DNA from 3 places in the Erwinia sp. 1181_3 genome. Region 2 is predicted to be linked to each of the others. Evidence: predicted binding sites of a transcription regulator. Region 2 holds the regulator's gene; each other region holds the start of a gene.

Evidence for each region. Region 2 encodes LexA, which represses DNA repair genes until DNA is damaged. Its sites were predicted from a motif close to TNCTGTATGTACATACAGNA; they were not measured.
Region 1: the regulator LexA is predicted to act here: its motif matches at 3,222-3,241, upstream of FY046_RS04410 (DinI-like family protein).
Region 3: the regulator LexA is predicted to act here: its motif matches at 5,137-5,156, upstream of FY046_RS06750 (DNA translocase FtsK 4TM domain-containing protein).

Annotation. Positions count from the first base shown of each region.
Region 1 is NZ_VTDE01000002.1:5,147-12,930, reverse strand. Features, by position in the region: gene FY046_RS04425 (glycosyl hydrolase family 28-related protein) at 177-1,928, shown strand; gene FY046_RS04420 (hypothetical protein) at 2,229-2,429, shown strand; gene FY046_RS04415 (hypothetical protein) at 2,441-2,689, opposite strand; gene FY046_RS04410 (DinI-like family protein) at 2,956-3,201, opposite strand; gene FY046_RS04405 (YgdI/YgdR family lipoprotein) at 3,356-3,580, shown strand; gene FY046_RS04400 (MBL fold metallo-hydrolase) at 3,636-4,310, opposite strand; gene ldcA (muramoyltetrapeptide carboxypeptidase) at 4,331-5,254, opposite strand; gene emtA (membrane-bound lytic murein transglycosylase EmtA) at 5,451-6,086, shown strand; gene FY046_RS04385 (flagellar brake protein) at 6,088-6,828, opposite strand; gene FY046_RS04380 (GlsB/YeaQ/YmgE family stress response membrane protein) at 7,029-7,277, shown strand; gene FY046_RS04375 (TonB-dependent siderophore receptor) at 7,332-7,784, opposite strand, start outside.
Region 2 is NZ_VTDE01000009.1:132,678-140,461, reverse strand. Features, by position in the region: gene ubiA (4-hydroxybenzoate octaprenyltransferase) at 1-100, shown strand, start outside; gene plsB (glycerol-3-phosphate 1-O-acyltransferase PlsB) at 149-2,572, opposite strand; gene FY046_RS19025 (diacylglycerol kinase) at 2,700-3,068, shown strand; gene lexA (transcriptional repressor LexA) at 3,175-3,783, shown strand; gene dinF (MATE family efflux transporter DinF) at 3,866-5,188, shown strand; gene FY046_RS19010 (CsbD family protein) at 5,404-5,613, shown strand; gene zur (zinc uptake transcriptional repressor Zur) at 5,700-6,209, opposite strand; gene FY046_RS19000 (conjugal transfer protein TraF) at 6,671-7,784, shown strand, end outside.
Region 3 is NZ_VTDE01000002.1:511,887-519,670, forward strand. Features, by position in the region: gene FY046_RS06740 (replication-associated recombination protein A) at 1-899, opposite strand, end outside; gene lolA (outer membrane lipoprotein chaperone LolA) at 907-1,518, opposite strand; gene FY046_RS06750 (DNA translocase FtsK 4TM domain-containing protein) at 1,716-5,075, opposite strand; gene lrp (leucine-responsive transcriptional regulator Lrp) at 5,195-5,689, opposite strand; gene trxB (thioredoxin-disulfide reductase) at 6,213-7,178, shown strand; gene cydD (heme ABC transporter permease/ATP-binding protein CydD) at 7,326-7,784, shown strand, end outside.

The DNA of each region.
Region 1 (7,784 bases), on a different contig from region 2:
CCACGCTAACGGACTGAAGATCACCAACATCAACCCGACAATCTACTGAGGAGGTATCCCCAACATCCCGACGTCAGTCACCTTTCCGTGCCGCTTCCCGGCATCGATGACCACTCCTTTCTTCTTGCCCACAGGGCATTCCTGACAGGTTTTCCTGTTTTTATCCGGAGGTTTATATGATTGAAGTTAACTGCTTTGCCGATCTGCGTACCACCGCACCCGCGAAGGCTGGTGATATTGCCATGCTGAAACGTTATTACGATAAAGACTCGACCTTTCACGGTGGCGGCGATTTTGTCGGCTTCCTCGGCACATCTCCATTGAGTGATGACGGGGGCAGTGTGGCCAAAGGTAACGGCTTTTTCTGGAAGCGTATTATTAATGATACCGAACAGGTGAACCTGTACCACTTTGGTGCCCGCGGGGATGGAGTTACCGACGACAGCGATGCTTTCCTGCGTATGTTCAAGTGGTCGCAGGGATACGATACCAATGCGAAAAACATTGGTGTTCGCTTTCCGGCCGGTAAGTTTTTGATCAACCCGATTGATCTGACGGCCAGTGAGATTGCCTGCTTCGCCCTGTACGGTGATGACAGTCCATACGGTGTGACACCGCGTACGGTGATCGTGTCGGATAAGTCGATTAACCCGGTGCTCAAAGTGAATGCTCGTCGCACGGTGATCCGTGGCATTAGCTGGAATGGTCAGGCCAGCGCCGATACCACCGTCAATACCGGGGCGATCACGCCTGATATGTTGTCGAACGTACAGCCCTTCTTTGAAAACATCACCATTGAAGGGCAGTTCGTTAACATCCGCTGTTTCCGCGTGCAGAATAACGGCGGCACGGCGGTGAAACTGCTGGATACGCTCGACAGTCGTTTTGACCAGATCTATTCGCAGACGACCTATGCCCGCGTCTTCGATATCGGCTGGTCGAACTCACCCCGGGGCGTCTGGGACCATTCCACGGCGGTCGAGTTGACCAACGCCAACTTCCAGAGTGGTTATGGTGATGCCACGCTGATGATGCCGAGAATGACCCAGGGGATTATTCGTAACGTATGGATAGAACATACCCGTTTCCCTGGTGATCTGACCAACGGACAGTGGATTGTTGATGCCCTCAGCGTCGAGAACTGCGACAACCCGCTGTATATGAGTAACAGCCGGGCGCTGGTCCGCCAGCTTAACCTTCAGGCGGGGGCGAAAGTGAACCTCGATAACGCCCCGGGCCGCTGGCTTTCCGGCTATGAGAACGGCTGGCGTCGGGATGAAAACTACGGCACGGTGATGACCGGTTCGATGAAGGCGGGCTGGTACAGCGGCTATAAACTGACGAACACCACCACCAGTGATAAATGGTTCAAGGTGGGCAAATTTATCTTTCCGAAGGTCAATCAGCAGTGGACGATCGAACTGCTGGGCAAAATGTCGACGGCCAATCCTTCCGGCGTCGCGGGTAATCCCACGCAGGCGGTGTCCAGCGGGATGACCTGGTTGAACTTTCAGCGCTGCGCCACTGCCGTATGGGGCGATATGTTCCATCGCGGGCAGCCGGCAGTGTTGGATGTGAAGTACAAACGTAGTTATGAAAATATCGTTGAAGTGTGGGTCAAACTGAAGGCGGGGAGTGGTGACACGATGTTTAATTTACGCTCAACCGGCCCGACGCGTTTTGAGGCGGGCGAGTGTTCCTTGTTTACGCCGGACCTGACGGAAGCGCTGGATGAAACGGAGATCGGTACGGTCACGCCGAATGCCCGTCTCAGTTTACATAACGGGCTGGCGGGCTTTGGTGCAAATGAAAACGGGGTCGCCACGATGGCCACCAGCGTCGCCTCCGCCCCTGCTAGCAGCGTGCCGACAGGGTATGTGACACTCAATATCAATGGTGTTGACCGCAAACTGCCGTACTACAGCTGATAAAAAAGTAAATACATTAACCGCCCTTAGTTGGGCGGTTTTTTATTTATCATGATCAATTGTCCGAATCAGACTCTTTTCCTGATAAACCTTAGTGAAACAAGTGATAAATTTCCCTCTGCGAGTCAGTTTTTCCGCGCTTTCAGGCTGGCATTAATCTGAATTAAGGCAAGGAAACGCCTTTTTTAAGCGATAAACGCTTGAAAAGCAGGCAATGGCTGATTTAAATCCAGCGGCGGGGTTGTGATGACGTCACCAGGCTACGTAAAATAGGTCCAAAAGGTAAATCAGGAGAAGATCGTGTCTGAAACTGCATCTGGCGAACATCAATTTGAACGGCTTGAAGAAGCTAAAAATATCGCCCTCGGCTGGCGTATTGTGGGGCAGATGCCACCACAGACCCTTGAAGAAGCCATTCAGATGCTGCGCGACAGCTCAGATTTTGCCGCGAAAGTGTGCGATTTGCTGACAGAAGAGCTGGCTGCGAATAAGCGACGCTAAGGCGCATCGTTTTAATCAGATGACAGCCGCGCTGTTTCACCGCGATGTCGAAAGCGGGACCACTCGTCCCAGCAGTTTTCCGGGTTTATATCACTGAAGTTCTGTGACGGATCGAGCGCAAAGGCGATACGATCGGGAATAGACACACACATGGCGGTATCGCGCAGTGCTTCTACCTCTTCGCGCGTCAGGCTCGCCCCTTTCTGTCGTTCCGCATCGCTCAGTAATCCCATCAGTGAGGGAATATAAATTGTGGCCATAGCATGCCCCATTGGTCTCTTATTGTGATGGTTAATTTTTCGGCATCGCAGAGGGGAACTTTAGTGGCAGGGCTTGCATAGGAGGCTAACTGGTTACAAAAGCTGATATTTTAGACAAAAAAAAGCCCGCTAAGAGCTTTAATGCGGGCCAACACCAGGGAAATCTATTAAAATAAATAATAAGACGAATCTGAATAAATGCAAATGAAAAGCATCTTTTTTACGCATTAAATTCAAAAAATTTGGCATGTCACCGCACATATACATCAAAATTCTTCTGATACCATCCACTGATCGGCTTCATCGAACATCTCTTCAACGATGCGTAACAGCGTGGATTTATCGCTTTTACTGGCGTCGCTCTTCACACCGTTAGCCTGCATGGGTTTTACCTTGACCTGTGCGTCAGGAAACACTCTCTTGACCCGCTTTTCCAGCTCATTAAGAATAAGTTGTTCGGCATTGGCCAGACCGGCTACGTTGCGCTTGTCATAAATCAATTCAACAAACATTTTTGCTCCTTGTGCATTTTTGCTGGATAAAAATACAGGTATCTTATGCCGGGTTCAAACACTATTTCCGCTCTGGCAGGAAGAAAGGCAGCAAACCGCAAAACAGGGCTCCCAGCGGGACTAGAATAGGGCACCGGTTAAAAAGGAGAGCAGCATGAACAAGATGATGGCAAGTGCGATGGTGTTAATGATGATGGGAGTGTTGGCAGGGTGTACCAGCGACCACATCTTGCATATGCGGGATGGCAGTACGGTCGTGGTGGAGGGTAAACCTCACCTGGATAACGCCACTAAAATGCTGGTCTATACCGACGCAACCGGGCGCACCCAGGCCGTGAACCTGGACGAAGTGCAGGGGATGTCCCGGCTGAAAAACTGATCGTCATCCTTATCTGCCAACCGATGCTGAGCGGAAAGAAGAGCAGAATACCCCGCTAATGTCCGCCAATCGGCAGTACCGAGTGGCGCAGATCCAGCACATTATTTTCCGCTTCATCCAGCAGCGCCAGCCACTGGCGCACATCGACTTCCTTCCATGCCAGATGCCCGGCAGTGGTGCCCATCAGGACCACATCCGGGCGTAACGCGCGATAAAACTCCAGCGTCTGCCGCAGTTCACTCTCATTACTTTCATCGACCAGCACGGTGACCCAACGATCATGGGATAGCGTGACAGTGTCACCGACGAATAAATACGTTTTACCATGAGGAGAAGCATACAGATAGCTGGTGCTGCCCGGCGTATGCCCCGGGGTGGGCACCACATGAAAACTACCGCAGTGGACCTCCGCTGCATTGAACGTGGCATCGGCTTCGGCAAAGTGGCTGACCTGGCCTAATGCACGCGCATGACAGTAGAGTGCGGAGTTGAAACGTTGCTGTAAGCGCCGCGTACCCGGACTGGCTTCGTGCCAGTGCGTCAGATAGTGGCGAATAATGCCCCCCTGATCCGCAATCATCTGGTGGTCCTCCGGGTGTTCAACCCGTGATATCAGCAGGTTGCCACGCACATGTTGCAGTAAGAAACCATGCATCATCAATACGGGTTCATCGTCACTGGTAGGAAATTCCGGGGTGGATACCCAGAGATCTTCATATAACTGTTTCATCTTTTTTGCGCTCCCAACGATCAGCGCAGCACAGGATGTCCTGATACCTGTAACGAAGCGGCGGTATTCTCCACCGTCAGCATTCCCTGGGCGCCAAGGGGCAAGGTGACGGTGTCCGCGCTGTGGCCGAACGCTAACCCGGTAATTACCGGAATACCCGTCAGATCGCGTATCAGGTTCCAGACACTGGTGAAATCGTAGCCATTGTCGTAATCCGTAGAAGTGGTTCCGCTAAAACTGCCGATAATAATGGCATTCTGGCGGGAAAGAATACCGCTCTGATGCAGTTGCAACAGCATGCGTTCGATACGGAAAGGATGTTCATTCACATCCTCGATCACCAGAATGCCGTCCTGAATATCCGGCATCCACGGTGTGCCGATCAGTGAAGCGATCATCGCCAGGTTGCCGCCCCAAACTGTACCGGTTGCCTGAACGCGTTGTGAGACTGTCGTCCACTCCAGAGTTAATTTAGGCGAAGTTAGCGCGCGCCAGAAGTGTTCAATGGTAAAATCAGACAAAACCTCAGCGCCGAAATTACCCGCCAGCATCGGCGCGCTGAAGCTTTGCATCCCACTTTGCGCCAATAACGCCAGCTGAATGGCAGTAAAATCGCTGTGGCCGCAGAGGGCGAGCGGGGCACCGGCCAGCCGCTCACGCAGTGCCGCGTAGTGAATATGTGGTAAAAGTCGGCTGGCACCATAACCTCCGCGTACTGCCAGAATGATATCCGGCAAGGGATTAAGCTGTACCAGGCCGTTGATATCGGCCAGACGCTGGCTGTCATTACCGGCAAAACGTTGCTCGCGGCGGGCAATAATGCCGCTGTTATCAACCCGGTGGCCATCAGCCTGCAAACGTGTCACACCGCGCGCTGCGGCCGCAGGATTGTGGCAGTAGCCTGAAGGGGCAACCAAATGGATCGTACGTGGAATTGTCGACATAACGCTCACTTTGATGATTTTTTATGCGCCAGCAGTGAATTATTTCGAACCGGGCGCTGTCCAATTGATTCGATGATGACGAATAGCCGCTATGAAGTCACCAGCATGCCGCACAATTTAAGAGTTACGGTAATTTCCTAATGGCCGGCAACCCGTATGATAGTCGCGAAGCTCGGGCTCAGAGGATAATAAAAACGTGAGAAAAAGCGTGAAAATGGCGGCGATGATCGCTGCATTATTGCTGGCAGGTTGTGCCAGTGAACCCCAGAGAAAAATTGTTCGTCAGCCGGATACTCCCTTAACTCAGGCCCCTCCTTCGCAGGTGGCCAGTGCCTGGTCGATGATGACCGAGCAGGCAGCACAGCGGAATGGTGTGGATCAAAAGCTGGTGGAAGCGATTATTAGCGTAGAATCGGGCGGCAACCCCACGGTCGTCAGCAAGTCGAATGCCGTTGGATTGATGCAGATAAAAGCCTCTACGGCAGGGCGGGAAGTGTATCGTTCACAGGGCCGACGTGGGCAACCAACGAAGTCGGAACTGCGTGACCCGGTGAAAAATATCGATATTGGTACTGCGTACCTGCGTATTCTGCAAGAGCAGCAGCTGGCGGGGATTCGTGATCCGAAAACCCTGCGCTATGCCACTATCGTCTCCTACGCTAACGGTGCAGGTGCTTTACTGCGAACCTTCTCTCGTGACCGCGATCGTGCTATTGCGATGATTAACGCCATGACCCCGGAAGCGTTTTACCAGCATGTGCAGGATAAACATCCGGCGGCCCAGGCGCCACGTTATCTGTGGAAAGTCACCACCGCCTATCGCACAATCTGAATCACTCCTGGAAACGGTTGGCTTTATCACGCGCCAGCCGTTCCAGCGAGAAAATCACCTGTTGCAGCTCACGTTCCTGCCCGGCATTCAGCGACAGGAAGCGGAAGCTGAGGCGTGGTGTTACGATTGTCTCGCTTTTACTGCCCACCACGCTGCGTTTACCAATGGTAATCAGCTGTGCATCCACTTCAAAACGGCCATATTCCCCCATCTCCACGCGCAGCTTTTTAATGCTGTCGCCGATTTGTAGCGTCTCCGGCAGGGCATTATCGGACAACACGCCAACGCCGCCCAGTGAGAGGTCTTGCAAACGCAGGCGACCTTCACCTGATCCATCAGGCCAGGGGATATAGCAGTAAAACACCGGATTGAGCGGTGCCGTTACGCGGAAAAATTCGCGGCGCTGGATCATCCAGAGCAATTCAGGCAGCTCTGCAGAAAATGCCGGTAATCCTTCGTGCTCGTCCTCGCCAAGGGCCACCAGGGCAAACTCAACTTTGGCACCGCGTGTTTCTGCGGTGATATGCAGATTCCGGGCCTCTTTCGCCAGCTGATTGTCGTAATCATTACTGCCGAAATCGAGCAACATGTTCTCTTTATCCGCGTACAGTAGTCGTGTGATGAACTGACCGCGAGCGTGCGACACCATCACGGGTGTTTGACTGTCCAGCAGATCGCGCAGGACGGCCAGAACTGCCAGCGGCCCACGTTTCAGGTATTGTTCTTTGTCGTCCTCTTTCACATCCGGCTCCAGTCGAATAGCAAATCATGCGCGTTAGCGACCCTGTAACGGTTATCGGCAACCCCTTCAAGGGCTTTACAATTATTTTACGCGATAGACAAAGAAAGTTTAGATTTAAATCACAGGCTTAGAAACCTCGCCTATACTTAGTGCGTTTTATTAGGCGAAGCGTTAAATCATAAGATTATAAGGAGTGACTAATGGGTATTATTTCATGGATCATCTTTGGTCTGATCGCCGGTATTATCGCCAAATGGATTATGCCGGGTAAAGATGGCGGTGGTTTCATCATTACCGTGGTTCTTGGGGTGGTGGGTGCCGTTGTGGGTGGCTGGATCAGCACCTTCTTTGGTTTCGGCAGGGTAGATGGTTTTAACTTCGGCAGCTTTATTGTCGCGGTGATTGGTGCGATCGTGGTGCTGTGGATTTACCGTAAGGTACGCAGTTAACACAACGGTTTAGAAACAAGGGAGGCTGAGGCCTCCCTTTTTACTGTCTGGCTTTTAGAAATCGTAACCCACGGTGGCGATCACGCTGCGTTCAGCCCCCACGTAACAGTTGGTGGTGCTGTAACAGGCGGCGATATAGTCACGACCAAACAGGTTATTGGCATTGACCTGCACATAAGCCCCTTTCATGCTGCTGTTCCAGTCGCCCAGATTGGCACGTACAGAGGCGTCGACCAGCGTGACGGAGGGGACCCGTGCGGTATTGTCGTCATTGGCCCACTGTTTACCGATGTAACGTACCCCGGCACCGGCACTGATGCCGTAGTCAAACTGATAGTGTGCCCAGGCAGAGGCCATCTGATTGGGTGTCAGCAGTGGCGTGTGGCCATCATTGCCGTCCTGCAACTCTTTATAACGTACGTGGTTCAGCGTATACCCGGCGATGGTGCTCAGACGCGGGGTCAGCTGATTACGTGCTTCCAGCTCAAGTCCCTGAGAGTGCACTTT
Region 2 (7,784 bases):
GATTGCCGGACGTCAGCGCGATCGCTGTTTCCAGGCCTTCCTGAATAATAACTGGGTAGGGTTGGTGCTGTTCGTTGGCGTGGTACTGGGGATCGGATAAAACGCGTAGGGGCCGATCATCTGTTTCGATCGGCCCACCACACTGACATCAATCGTGCTCTACGGCACTCTCAATGGTCATTCTCACATCCTGAGTTATCAGCTCTGCCAGCAGTTGATAAACCTGCTGTGTCTGCTCAACCTGAGCATCACCGGAATCGCTGATATAGCCTTCATCACGCAGCGTTAACACCAGCGATGTAAACACCGCTTTGTCGAAGAACTCCGGCGCGTTAATACCATGCAGCACGGACAGACGCTGTGCCATGGTACGGCTCTCTTTTTCCAGCGTGCCACGGTTAATTGCGGGTTTCGCGCTGAGGATAGAGAAGGTAATCGAGTAACGTTGCAGGGTTTCGCGCACGCCGGCAGCCAGCAGTTGCAGGGTACGGAAACGACCGGCACTCAGACGCAGACTACTCTCTTCAGCAATCAACAGCCCCTGACGGGCCATTTCAGCCACCAGTGAGTCGAGTACCTGGCCCAGTTCATCGGTGCTCCAGCGCAGGAAAAGCTCACTCTTCAGCATTGGGTAGATCACCGTGACCTGGCGCAGAAGCTCGGCGCGGGTGATTTCACGGTGCTGCATCAGAATGGCGGCAATCAGCGACGGCATCACCAGCATGTGATGAATGTTGTTGCGATAGTAGGTCATCAGCACGGCCTGCTCACGCGGCAGTACCACGATCTCGCCGATGCTATCCTGCTCCAGCTCGAATTTGTTCATGCTCAGCGCATGTTCCAGCAGTGCCTCTGGCGTCATATCCGGCACGGTGGAATCAGGCGAGTACGGCACATTGCGCAGCAGTTGCACATAACAGTCGAGCTGTTCGGTCAGCTGCTCGCGGGTCATCGAACGCTGGCGTGATGCCAGCAGCGCAGTCACACACAGGTTCATGGCATTGGCTGCCCCTGCATTGTTAATCCGCACCATGACTTTCTGCGCGATGTCGTTCACGGCCGGGGTTAACCAGGCTGGACGCTGAGCTTCAATAGGATCGATAGCCTCACGCCACTCTGGTACCTGCTGATTCAGATACGCGACCAGCGGCAGCGGCTCACCAAAGTTCACATAGCCCTGACCGAGATTACGCAGCTTACGCAGCCCGCGCACCATCGACATAAAGCCTTCTTTCTCTTTGGTCGCACCGCGCAGCTCTTTGGCGTAAGTTCCCACTTCCATCACGTGTTCGTAACCGATGTAAATCGGTACCAGCGTAATAGGGCGGTTACCTCCACGCAGCATCGCCTGAATCGTCATCGACAGGGTGCCGGTTTTCGGATCCAGCAGGCGGCCTGTACGTGAACGGCCGCCTTCCACGAAGTATTCGACGGAATAGCCACGGGTGAACAGCTCACCAAGGTATTCACGGAACACCGTGGAGTAGAGCTTATTGCCCTTGAAGGTACGACGAATAAAGAAAGCGCCCAGGCGACGGAAAATCGGGCCCGCTGGCCAGAAGTTCAGGTTGATCCCGGCTGCAATATGCGGCGGCACCAGACCCTGGTGATACAGCACATAGGAGAGCAGCAGGTAGTCCATATGGCTGCGATGGCAGGGCACGTAGACAATCTCATGTCCGTCCTGTGCCAGCTGGCGCACGCGCTCACCGCCGTTAACGTTAATCCCCTGATACAGCTTGCTCCAGGTCCAACCCATGATACGGTCGGTCAGACGAATCGCTTCGTAAGAGAAGTCAGCGGCGATCTCTTCCATCAGCTCAACGGCATTCTGCTGGGCTTTTTCATGGGAGATTTTTTTGCTGCGTGCTTCGTCTTCAACCGCTTTGGCGATCGCTTTAGACTGCAACAGCTTGTTGAACAAGTCCTGGCGCACAGGCAGACGCGGCCCCACGGCCGCTAAACGCTGGCGGGCAAAGTGCATACGCGCCACACGGGCCAGCTTCTGCGCGATGATTTTATCTGTACCGTGCTCGGTGGCCATATGGCGCAGCGATACCATCGGTGAGAAGCGCACAAAACTGTCACGTCCCAGCCAGATGACGGCAAAGAATTTCTGGATACCATTCAACATGCGCAGATGCGGCTGTTCGTCACCCTGTACCTCACGGCCCGGCGCACGACCAAACATCACTGATACCGGCACCATTTGCACATCCAGATCGGGATGATTGCGGTGCAGATCGAGATAATCGTGGAACAGCTTGACCGACTCAAGATTCGGAACAAAGTACGGGAACAAGCGCGGGCCATCATGAATAAACACATGGCGTGGCAATACCGTACCGTCGATCTCCAGAGGTTCCAGAGGATCGGGCAGGTCTTGTTTGCGACACTGCTCACGCAGTGCAAGGAGATCGGCCTTTGAATCATAAGGCAGCACATACATAATAGGGCGCGACGTATCAAGCCCGAGTTCGGCAACCGGCTCAGCCGGAATTGCTTTACTTTTTACCAGTAGTTTTACTGGAAGATTCAATAAGTTATAATATAATTTACGCCAACCTGACATAGACAACATGAAGCCTCTTGTTAGCAAAGCGCCGCAAGCATACCAGAAAGCGCCAACAGAATCTGTGGTGTTAAAAAACCTGTAGTTCCACTCATTGACGTTAAACTTCTCAAAGGGTTCCCTGATTATGGCAAATAATGTCACCGGACTGACGCGAATCATAAAAGCAGCCGGGTATTCGTGGAAAGGCATCCGCAGCGCGTGGCAGCATGAAGCCGCTTTTCGTCAGGAAGCCGTCGCGGCGATCATTGCGATTATCATTGCCTGCTGGCTGGACGTAGATGCCATTACCCGTGTGCTGCTGATTGGCTCGGTCATGCTGGTCATCATTGTCGAAATACTCAACAGTGCCATCGAAGCGGTCGTCGACCGTATCGGCAGTGAAATACACCCCCTTGCAGGCCGGGCCAAAGATATGGGTTCTGCGGCCGTGCTGTTGACTATCTTGCTGGCAATTTTTGTTTGGATCATGCTGTTAGTGCCACATTTGCGATGAGTTTTCCAAAAATCGCCACAAACTGCATTTCGCCCAACTTTAGGTTTTCAATGTCTAAATACCTGTATATACTCACAGTCGACTGTATAAACAACCAGGGGGCGGAATGAAAGCACTAACGGCGAGGCAGCAGCAGGTTTATGACCTGATTCGCGACCACATTAATCAAACTGGTATGCCGCCGACGCGCGCAGAGATCGCTGCGCAACTTGGTTTCCGTTCCCCGAATGCGGCTGAAGAACACCTGAAGGCCTTAGCCCGTAAAGGCGTGATTGAGATCGTTTCTGGTGCTTCCCGCGGTATTCGCCTGATGATGGAAGAAGAAGACGGTCTTCCACTGATTGGCCGGGTTGCCGCCGGTGAGCCACTGTTGGCAGAGCAGCACATTGAAGGGCACTACAAAGTTGACCCTGACCTGTTCAAGCCTGGCGCTGATTTTCTGTTGCGCGTCAGTGGGATGTCGATGAAAGACATCGGTATTATGGACGGCGATCTGTTAGCGGTACATAAAACGGAAGATGTGCGTAATGGGCAGGTTGTGGTTGCGCGCATTGATGACGAAGTGACAGTGAAACGCCTGAAAAGGCAGGGTAATACGGTGCAACTTTTACCAGAAAACCCGGACTTCAAACCTATCATTGTCGACCTGCGTCAGCAAACGCTGACTATTGAAGGTCTTGCTGTCGGCGTTATTCGCAACGGCAACTGGCTGTAATCGTTACTCCCCGCTAAATCCTGCGCGCTGCTTCTGTGGCGCGTATTATCATCTGTAATCGCTTTAGCTCTGATGGGTTCTGATGAAACTGCTCACCTCTGCGGATAAAAGCCTCTGGCGGCTGGCGCTGCCGATGATCCTTTCTAATATTACCGTGCCACTGCTTGGTCTGGTCGATACCGCCGTGATCGGCCATCTTGATAGCCCGACGTATCTTGGTGGGGTGGCGATCGGCACAACCGTAACCAGCTTCCTGTTTATGCTGCTACTGTTTCTACGCATGAGCACCACCGGGCTGACTGCCCAGGCATTTGGAGCCAGTGATAAATCCGCACTGGCACGTGCATTGATGCAGCCGCTGCTGCTCGCTTTGCTGGCCGGCCTGCTGTTTATCCTGCTAAGAACACCCATCACTCACTTTGCTCTGGGCCTGACCGGTGGCAGCGAAGACGTTCTGCACCAGGCGGCACTGTTTATGCAGGTGCGCTGGCTCAGTGCTCCCGCAACGTTGGCCAATCTCGTGCTGCTTGGCTGGCTCCTTGGGGTGCAGTATGCGCGTGCCCCTGTGATCCTGCTGGTGGTGGGTAATCTGGTCAATATCCTGCTGGATCTGTGGTTTGTTATTGGCCTGAAGTGGGGTGTACAGGGCGCGGCAGCGGCTACCGCAATAGCTGAATATGTCAGTTTTATTGTTGGTCTGCTGCTGGTATGGCGGGTGATGAAACTGCGTGGTCTGTCAGTAAGGTTGATGCTGAGTGCCTGGCGCGGTGATGTGGGGCGCCTGCTGCGCTTAAATCGCGACATCATGCTGCGTTCTCTGTTGTTGCAAATCTGCTTTGCGTCGCTGACTATCTTTGGTGCCCGTATGGGGAATGATGTGGTGGCGGTCAACGCGGTATTGCTGATGTTCCTCACCTTTACCGCCTATGCACTGGATGGCTTCGCCTATGCGGTTGAGGCCTGTTCTGGAGAAGCCTATGGCGCGCGCGACAGTAAGCAGTTACTCAGCGTCTGGCATGCTGCCTGTCGGCAGTCGTTACTAGTTGCAGCAGGGTTTTCTCTATTTTATGCCCTGTTTGGTGAGCAAATTATCGCGCTGCTGACGTCTCTGGAACCGCTTCGCCAGCTTGCCGATCGGTATTTATGGTGGCAGGTGCTGATGCCATTAGCGGGTGTGGGCTGTTATTTGCTGGATGGGATGTTTATCGGTGCCACCCGCGCCAGTGAGATGCGCAACAGTATGGCCGTCGCAGCACTGGGCTTTGGTTTGGCGCTGTTTAGCGTGCCGTGGCTGGGTAACCATGGTCTGTGGCTGGCAGTCACGTTGTTCCTGCTGCTGCGCGGTGTCTCCCTGTGGGTCATCTGGCGTCGTCACTGGCGTAAGGGAACCTGGTTCGCGCAGTGACACATTTGGTTACGTAACGCGCCGCTTCGCTAGTTCACTGAATTCTAGGTGTTTTTAGTGATTTCTACCGCTTTTGCCAGCGGGTTAACGGCCAGTGCGTGGTTTCTCTACTACAATTATCTTTGTCTCAGGCAAATAACCAGATGATTGTCTGGTTTAACAGTTGGTTTTTGAGGCATTAAAGCTGTTTTAACCCAAGGTAGAGGAATCACATTATGAATAAAGACGAAGCCGGCGGTAACTGGAAACAGTTTAAAGGTAAAGTGAAAGAACAATGGGGTAAGCTGACCGATGATGACCTGACGGTCGTTGAAGGTAAACGCGATCAGTTGGTGGGTAAAATTCAGGAACGCTACGGCTATCAGAAAGATCAGGCCGAAAAAGAGCTGAGTGATTGGGAAACCCGTAACAACCACCGCTGGTAAAAACAGCGGACCCTTTCAGGACGATGCTCCTACCCAGGCACAAGGACAGTGCCACTCACCTCTTTCTCCTCCCTCACAAAATTTGACTAACGCCCGCGTTTTTTACTCTGCACACTATGATCGTGCTGGCACGCATCCTGATGGGTGCAGGCTTCAATCTCCCCGCATTTTTCACAGAAACCATGCGCCTCAATCACGCTATGTCCCAGGGTAAAACCGGACTTCAGGGCCAGCGATTTCAAAATATCTTCCACGCCATTAGCATGCTGCTCGGCCACTGAACCGCAGCGGTCACAAATCAGCATGGCTGAGGTGTGTGACGGTTCTTCAAAGTGATGACAAACCACATAGCTGTTGGTGGACTCCACGCGATGGATAAAGCCCTGCTCCAGCAGGAAGTCCAGCGCACGGTAGATGGTAGGAGGCTTTGCCTGAGGTTCAGAGGCACGCAGTAAGTCCAGCAGATCGTAGGCGCTGATGGCCCCATTCTGCTCACTCATCAAACGCAGAACTTCAAGACGCTGCGGCGTGAGTCGCACGCTGCGTTGCTGACAGATAACTTCCGCCTGCGACAGGATTTTTTCAGCACTGGTCATATTCATTGTTCCCCCTCAGGCCATATCAGGATGTTATTTTATCACGTCTGCAACAAAACGCCGAGTTCACCTTCAGGCGGCCCTCTGTCACGTGCACAGACTCAACCCTTTACTGGTATTGCTGATAAGTGCAGAAGGTAAAAAAAATTTAATCATTGTTTTGAGTGCACCAGGGCCATTATTTTTTAATGCAGTATCGTTAATCTGATTTGCAGGGCTTAAGGTTCATGACTACCTTTTGCAAAGGGCTGTGTGCGTTTGGTACTGAAATAAACAGATGCAAAACGTTCAACTGTTAGCGTGATAACAGATTAATAAAATGGCAATGACCTGATAAGCCCACTCATCTTCTCTCAATTCACAGCAATGAAATGGTGCCTTTATGTTCATTATTCAGGCATTCGGTTATGCGTGTCTTTGCGCATTCGCTTTTTCATTTTTTTATGGTGGGTTTGGGGTCAATGGCAAATAAATTCAATAAATTAATCGGTTTTTCCGCACCAGTGGTATTACCCGCTCTGTTGTTTACTCCGCTGAGTGCGCTTGCCGCCGGTAACTATTTCGATGCCCGCAATGATGCGATGGGCGGGGTGGGGGTTGCCTCTTCCAGCTACGGTTCGGCGGTGCTGGCGAACCCGGCGCTGATGACCAAAGCAAAACCGGAAGACAGCGTCAGTATTATCCTGCCAGCCGTCGGTGCGCAGATCAGCGACAAAGGAAAACTGGTCGATAAGGTGGATGACCTGACCAATGCTGTCGACAGTTACAAAGACCTGGCGAATAACTTCGTCTTCCCCACGGATATCCCCCGCGCCCAGTCGGCTGCCGGTGATCTAGCCGATCGTCTGCGCGAGATCAAAGGGCAGAAGGCATGGGCAAATGCCGGTGCTGCATTTGCAGTGACGGTTCCGAATGAGGTTCTGCCTTTCGCGTTTGTCACCAAAGCTTACGGTACGGCTTCCGTGGTAACCGATGTCACGCAAAGCGACATCGATTATCTGCAAGGTATTGCCGATGGCAATAACATTCCGACGACGGCGGGACTGAACAGCCTGACTTCTGCCGGACTGGGACGTGCAGCGGTGGTTTACGATATGGGGATCGCCGTCGCGCATGAGTTCGATTTCGGTGGTCAGCCGGTGTCGCTGGGCATCACGCCAAAGCTGCAAAAAACCACGCTGTATAACTACAGCGCCTCGGTATACAGCTATGACAAGTCAGACTTCACCAACGGCAATTATAAAAATACCAACACCGGGTTTAACCTGGATGCGGGCGCCTCAACCGACCTCGGTGAAAACTGGACGCTGGGCCTGAGCGCGCAGAACCTGATCTCACGTGATATTGATACCAAAGAGGTCAGCGGCTACAAGGATACCTATCAAATCCGTCCGCTGGTCACCTCCGGCGTGGCATACCATACCGAGCGCCTGACAACGGCACTGGATGTGGACCTGACCCCGACTAAGCGCTTTAAAACGCAACAGGACAGCCAGTATGCTGCCGTGGGTGCGGAGTATCGTTTACTGGACTGGCTGCAACTGCGCGCCGGTTACCGTGCTGATGTGAAGTCCA
Region 3 (7,784 bases), on a different contig from region 2:
GAGGCGATAGCCAGCAAACGTCGCGCGACATACAGCGGATCACCGCCTGCGGTAATGATCCGTGCATACCAGTAAAGTGCCGCATCCGGGGCCGACCCCCGCACTGATTTGTGCAGCGCCGATATGAGATCGTAGAAACGGTCACCTTTATTATCAAAGCGTGCGCTACGCTCGCCAGACACTTCATTGAGCAACTGCGGCGTCAGTTCACGCTTGCCTTTGCTATTCACCTCAGCCATATCGGCCATCATTTCCAGCGTATTCAGCGCGCGGCGCGCATCGCCGTTGACCAGCTCAGCAATCATATTGCGGGTATTTTCAGGCAGGATGATGTTGTCATTACCATAGCCACGCTCACCGTCTTGCATCGCCTGGTTCAGCACGGCAGCAATGTCTTCCGTGGTCAGAGATTTCAACAGATACACGCGGGCACGCGATAACAGCGCTGAATTCAGTTCGAATGAGGGATTTTCCGTTGTGGCACCGATAAAGGTAATGGTGCCATCTTCAATATGTGGCAGAAAAGCATCTTGCTGGCTTTTATTAAAACGGTGAACTTCATCAACAAACAGGATGGTACGCCGACCTGCATTGCGGTTTTGCCTCGCACGCTCAATCGCCTCACGGATCTCTTTCACCCCGGAGGTGACAGCGGAAATGCGCTCAACGTCAGCCTGTCCATAGTGACCGATAATTTCGGCCAGCGTGGTTTTCCCCGTCCCCGGCGGTCCCCATAGAATCATCGAGTGAAGATGACCCGCCTCAATAGCGCGCGGCAGCGGTTTACCCGCTGCCAGCAGATGCTGTTGGCCAATATACTCGGCCAGCGTACGTGGCCGCATACGCGCGGCCAGAGGCTGAAACTCATTACGGGAAAAGTCGAGGGACAGGTTACTCACGCAAACCTCACTGACGCTGGTCGTCCACAGTTACACCCTTAGGTGGTGTGAACTTGAACTTATCGGCACTGATGCTGCCATTTTGCTGGCTTTTCAACGTATAACTGCTGCGCTGCCCATCCTGCTCTACCGCGCTGAACTGATTGATGGTGCCATTGGTCGCCACGTTGATGGTGAACTGCTTCAGGTTGCCATCAGCATTTTTTGGCGTCAGAGAGAAGTCATCCCCTTTTTGCGCAACGTTGTATTGCTTCCAGTCACTCGCCTGGTTACGTGCAATCAGCATAAAGGGGGTATTGCTGGTGGCATCTTTCACCCAGCTGGCGCTAACCTGCTCAACAAACGGATTGTAGAACCATAACGTTTTACCATCGGAAATCAGGGTGCTTTCATCCGGCGCTGTCATATGCCAGTTGAACAGGTTCGGACGCTGAACCCACATCTCACCTTCGCCATCCTGCACCGATGCACCGGTGCTGTCGGTTACTTTTTGACTAAACGTGGCATGGAAACTTTTCACCTTATCCAGGCGTTGCTGCAAATCGCCAGATGCATCAGCCCAGGCGGTAACCGAGGAAAAAGCAGCCAACACACAGCAGGAAATCATTAATTTTTTCATTACGGCATCCTTATTGAAACTCTTGTATCCCGTTCGGGTTAAGCGTGACGTGGATAACTTTAGCCAGGCGCTGATAACAACAACAGGAGAAAAAACTGAATCTCCCAGTCCGTATCCTACAAATATTGGGACTGCTGTCAGGAATTCAACGGGCCAGGCAGTGCCTGACCCGTTGATGGTGAGCGAAACAAGAAGACTTAACGCTCATGCGGAGGTGGTGCCAGCACCTCGCGGTTCCCGTTATGCCCCGGTGACGAAACAATTCCCTGCGCTTCCATCTGTTCAATGATACGCGCAGCACGGTTATAACCGATACGGAATTGCCGCTGAACGCCGGAAATCGAGGCGCGACGCTTGTCGACAACGAACTCAACGGCCTGGTCGAACAACTGGTCCAGCTCTTCGTCACCGTCAACGCCACCCGCACCCGATTCAGTATCGTCGCCGCCGCTAAGGATACCTTCTTTATACTGAGGACGTTCGCGTGCCTTCCAGTCTTTCACGACGGCATGCACTTCCTGGTCGCGAACAAAGGCACCATGGACTCGGACCGGAATAGAAGAGTTAGGTGCCAGATACAGCATGTCACCCATGCCCAGCAAAGATTCTGCACCCGACTGATCGAGAATGGTACGTGAGTCAATTTTACTGGATACCGTAAAGGCAATACGTGTCGGAATATTGGCCTTAATCAGACCGGTGATCACATCCACAGAAGGTCGCTGTGTGGCCAGCACCAGATGAATCCCCGCCGCACGTGCTTTCTGTGCCAGACGTGCGATCAGTTCTTCCACTTTTTTGCCGACGGTCATGATCAGGTCTGCAAACTCATCCACCATCACCACGATATAAGGCTCTTTTTCCAGTACCGGTGGTGTCATATCCATGCTGTCGGTTGGCTTCCAGAACGGGTCAGGGATGGGACGCCCCATCGCCTCAGCCATATCCACCTTCTCGTTATAGCCCGCGATGTTACGCACACCCAGTGCCGACATCAGCTTGTAACGACGCTCCATCTCAACCACACACCAGCGCAACGCATTGGCCGCATCTTTCATGTCGGTGACCACATCGGTTAACAGATGTGGAATGCCTTCATACACCGACAATTCGAGCATTTTCGGGTCGATCATAATAAAGCGCACTTCTTTTGGCGTGGCTTTATACAAGATACTGAGGATCATGGCATTAACGCCTACCGACTTACCGGAACCGGTCGTACCGGCAACCAGCAGGTGAGGCATTTTGCCCAAATCGGCTACCACTGGATCGCCGGAAATATCTTTGCCCAGCACAATCGACAACGGGGAGGGATTATCACGGAATGCCGGGCAATCCAGCACTTCTCGCAGATAAACCGTCTGGCGATTCAGATTAGGCAACTCCAGCCCCACATATGGACGACCAGGGATGACTTCCACCACACGCACGGCAACAGCTGACAATGAGCGAGCCAGATCCCGCGACAGGTTAGAGATACGCGCAGCTTTTACGCCCGGCGCCAAATCCAGCTCAAAGCGGGTGATAACAGGACCCGGTGAGTACCCAACCACCTCAGCCTTCACGCGATAGTCAGCCAGCCGTGCCTCAATCAAACGAGCGGTCTGCTCAAGCGCAAACTGGTCTACCGGTTCCGTTTCGGCTGGCGGCGACGCTAACAAATCGAGCGTTGGCAGCGGCGTGGTTGGTTTGTACGTTGGCTGCTCATGACGCATCAGGAACGGATGGATCAAACTGTCCATATCCGGTTCTTGCGGCTTCACTGGCTGGGCCGTCACAGGAGGTGCAGCAGCGGGTTGCCATGCAGGAGAAGTCTGCGCAATGGGAGCCTGCGGTTGCGCCTCTTCGGGCTGTTGCCACTGTGACTGAACGGGGGCAACGGACTCTGTTTCCGGTGCTGCCGACAGCGTAAACAATGGCTCAGTCGGGCCGTCATTGACCAGATCGTCCATCGGTGAGAAATCGAAAGCACCGGAGGTATCAAGCGTAAAGGTTGGGCTTTGGCCTGACGTTTCGGCGGCATAACGCTGCTGCTGCTGTTCAGCAAACTGACGCGCCAGCGCCGCCTGTTGTAGTGCTTCTTCATCTTCAGCAGCAAACTCTTCGCCGTAACGCTGCTGTTCCCGTGCCAGGAACGCTTCACGTAGCTGTGCCTGTTCCGCATCATCCTGCTCGTCAGGCGTGACAGCCTGCCAGGCATCTCCTTCAGCAACCTCTGGCTGCAGGGACTCCTGCTCTTTGGCTTTTTCTTCCGCCATGCGCTGCGAAGGCAACTTAATGCCGTAAGAAGCCAATTCGCGGCGTGTCGGCAATTTTACTGGATTTGGGCGCGGCAGTTCAGGGCCGATACCCTGCTTAACCTGGGGATTAAGATCGTCGCCACTGGTTGCCGTAAAGCCCGGCATAAACGGCATATTACTGCTGGCTGACTGTGCAACAGCACCAAGCGCAGCTCCGGTTGCAGCAGCAGCTACTGAGGCTGGATGAGAGGCATGTGGTGTGGAGAAATCAAACGGCGAAGCCGCTGAGGTATCCTGCCAGTTGCCCATCTGCGGACCGTCTTCTTCATCAACCGGTAGCGAAGGCGCTGGCGTCCTGGCTTCTGCTGGCACTTCAAAACGATAGAGCGATGGTTGTGGCGGTGCCACTGGTGTGGAAACCTGCACCTCAGCCTGGGCTGCGTATTCCTGAGCAGGAGCAATGACCGGCGCAACGGGGGCAATCGCAGATTGCTGCGCAGGAACCGAAACAACATCGCTGGATGTCGGTTTGGCCAGCAGCGGATCGTCCTGCTCGCCCTCCTCATCATCTGCGTGAACAGGCTGTGGTTTCGTCAGCAGTACGTCGTCGTGATCGTCAGCATGCATCGGTGCACTGCGTACCGCTACCGGCGCATCCACTTCATCTTCATCGTCTTCTTCATGCCATTTCTCATCAGCACGTGAGCGATTACTGGCGAAAGTCAGTACTCCCATCACCACGCCACCAATCTTCTCGGCAATCGTCAGCCATGACCAGCCGGTATAGAGCGTCAGCCCCGCTGCCCAGATGCACAGCAGGGTTAGCGTGCCGCCCGGCCCGCTAAAATAGGGAGCCATCGCATTGCTTAACAAGCTGCCAATCACACCACCCGACGCAAAATACCAAATATCGTCAGCATTCAATGCGGCCAGACCACAGGAAGTAACCACCAGCGCCAGCACGCCAATCATGCGCAAACCAACGGCAAAATAGTCAATGTAATCCTGGAAGTGGCGTCGGCTGAACGTGATCCAGCACAGGCCTAAAATCACGGGAGGAAGCGCATAAGCCATCACGCCAAAGATGAAGAATAGCGTATCTGCAAGCCACGCCCCAACGCCACCACCGATGTTGTGGATAGGTTCGTGCCAGGCGGTTTGTGACCAACTGGGATCGGAAGGATTGAAGCTCACCAGCGCCACCATCAGATAAATGGCGAAAAGAGCAACAACAATTAATAGCGCTTCCAGCAGGCGACGCCCGCTGCTCAACGGTTCTAACGAAACGTCTTTATCTTCTGTGTATTCCTGGCTCAAGAGTACTCTCCAGGTGCCTGTAAACTATGGAGGTAACAGCGCCGGGCATGCCCGGCGCTGAACCTGTATGAATTCACAGGAGTGTACCGAAAACTAACAGGTTTTGCACCTGCCCTGTGTTACCGGGTTTTAATCACTAACCGGTTACTTTGTTTCACTTCTTCCATGACCACATAAGTACGGGTATCGTTCACACCCGGCAGACGTAGCAAGGTTTCGCCCAGCAATTTACGGTACGCAGACATATCTGGAACACGGGTTTTTAGCAGATAGTCAAAATCACCGGAAACGAGGTGACACTCTTGAGTTTCCTCAAGTTTTTGTACTGCGGCGTTAAACTGCTCAAACACATCAGGCGCACCACGATTCAGAGTAATCTCAACGAATACCAGAAGTGATGCATCCAGATAGTGCGGATTTAACTGAGCAGTGTAGCCGAGAATGAAGTTCTGTCGCTCCAGACGGCGAACGCGCTCAAGGCACGGCGTGGGTGATAGGCCTACGCGCTTGGAAAGCTCGACGTTAGAAATACGCCCATCTTTCTGCAGTTCATTCAGGATGTTGCGGTCAATTCTGTCGAGATCTTTACCCGGCCGTTTTTTATTGTCTACCATTATTATTGTCTCTCTTAAATTTCTTCCCTTTACCTGCCATACCCTGAACGACTCAATGTAACAGGGTTGATCTAAGTGAAGACATCGAGCCTGTCGCGGTATTAAACGCTCTATCTGCATGACGCATGTTGTCTGTCCACACCATGCGTCATTCCAAATAACAGGCTGAGTATATCGGGCGATAAACGCAAAATCCGGGATGAAACCCTGACTTAGGTGACCAAATACACTCTGCTTCCCATAATGTTTTCGCAAAAGCGCAGCCGATTGTCAAAGCAAAACAAACAAAATCAGTACAACATGCCAAAGCGAATGCTGTCTCTCTGTTTTTCAATGACAATTTTGTCGCCAAAATGACAAAAAATGGCTGAAATGCTATTTTTCCACCCTCACCCTGTCATACGGACAACGATTGGCCAGACCTTTTTCATTAATTGTTAACAAAATCGCAGAATGCTTTTTTTGCCTCGCTAAATTCCCTACAATCCGGGTATAGGTTTGCCAGTCAATTAATGAGGGTCTCATGGGTACGGCTAAACACAGTAAATTACTGATTCTGGGCTCGGGCCCGGCAGGTTATACCGCTGCCGTGTATGCAGCCCGCGCTAACCTCAACCCGGTGCTGATCACCGGTCTGGAAAAAGGGGGTCAGCTGACCACCACCACCGACGTGGAAAACTGGCCAGGCGATCCGAACGAGCTGACCGGGCCACTGCTGATGGAACGCATGCACGAGCACGCGGTGAAATTTAACACCGAGATCATTTTCGATCATATCCACAGCGTGGATCTGCAAAACCGCCCGTTCCGGCTGACCGGCGATGAAGGTGTGTACACTGCTGATGCACTGATTATTGCTACCGGTGCATCCGCTCGTTACCTGGGTCTGCCTTCAGAGGAAGCGTTCAAAGGTCGCGGTGTTTCAGCCTGCGCCACCTGTGACGGTTTCTTCTACCGTAACCAAAAAGTCGCGGTGATTGGCGGTGGTAACACCGCAGTGGAAGAAGCGCTTTATCTGGCGAATATCGCCGCCGAAGTGCATCTGATCCACCGTCGCGATAGCTTCCGTGCGGAAAAAATCCTGATTGACCGTCTGAATGAAAAGGTCAAAAACGGCAATATCGTGCTGCATACTGACCACACGCTGGATGAAGTGCTGGGCGATCAGATGGGCGTCAGCTCATTGCGTCTGCGCTCCACCAAAGACGATCAGACTAAAACACTGGAAGTCGCAGGCTTGTTCGTTGCTATCGGTCACAGCCCGAACACCGCTATCTTTAATGGTCAGTTAGCACTGGAAAATGGTTACATCAAAGTCCAGTCCGGACTTCAGGGTAATGCCACGCAGACCAGCATTCCGGGCGTATTCGCAGCAGGTGATGTGATGGACCATATTTACCGCCAGGCGATTACCTCTGCCGGAACGGGCTGTATGGCCGCCCTGGACGCAGAGCGTTATCTTGACGGTTTAGTTAAAAATAATCAGTAAGTTGTTAAAACTCTGAGCTAATCTTGCCTAAGGCGACGAGCAATTGTCGCCTTTTTATCCTCCGCATTGTAACATTGCCGCGCTTGACACCTATCTTCCTGGGGCCTTTGCCTCACTACTGTTTACGTCAGGGCAATACGGCAACAGATGAATAAAACACGACAACAACAACTCACCCGCTGGCTGAAAAGTCAGAGTGTGCATGGCCATCGCTGGCTGCGCCTCTCATACCTGCTAGGCACATTGAGCGCCCTGCTGATCTTAGCCCAGGCCTGGTTTCTTGCCTCGCTGCTTCAGGCCCTGCTGATTGACCATCAGCCGCGTGATAGCCAGCTGCTGCATTTTATTCTGCTACTGGCCTGCTTTGCGGGTCGTGCCTTTCTGGCATGGCTGCGCGAAAAGATCGGTTTCAAAACCGGCCAGGCTATCCGCCAGACCCTGCGCCGTCAGGTATTGAACCGTCTGTCTGATCTCGGGCCCGCCTGGATTCAGGGTAAACCCGCCGGGAGCTGGGCCACATTGCTGCTGGAACAGATTGAGGAGATGCAGGATTACTATGCGCGCTATTTGCCGCAGATGATGCTGGCGGGGATCATCCCATTGCTG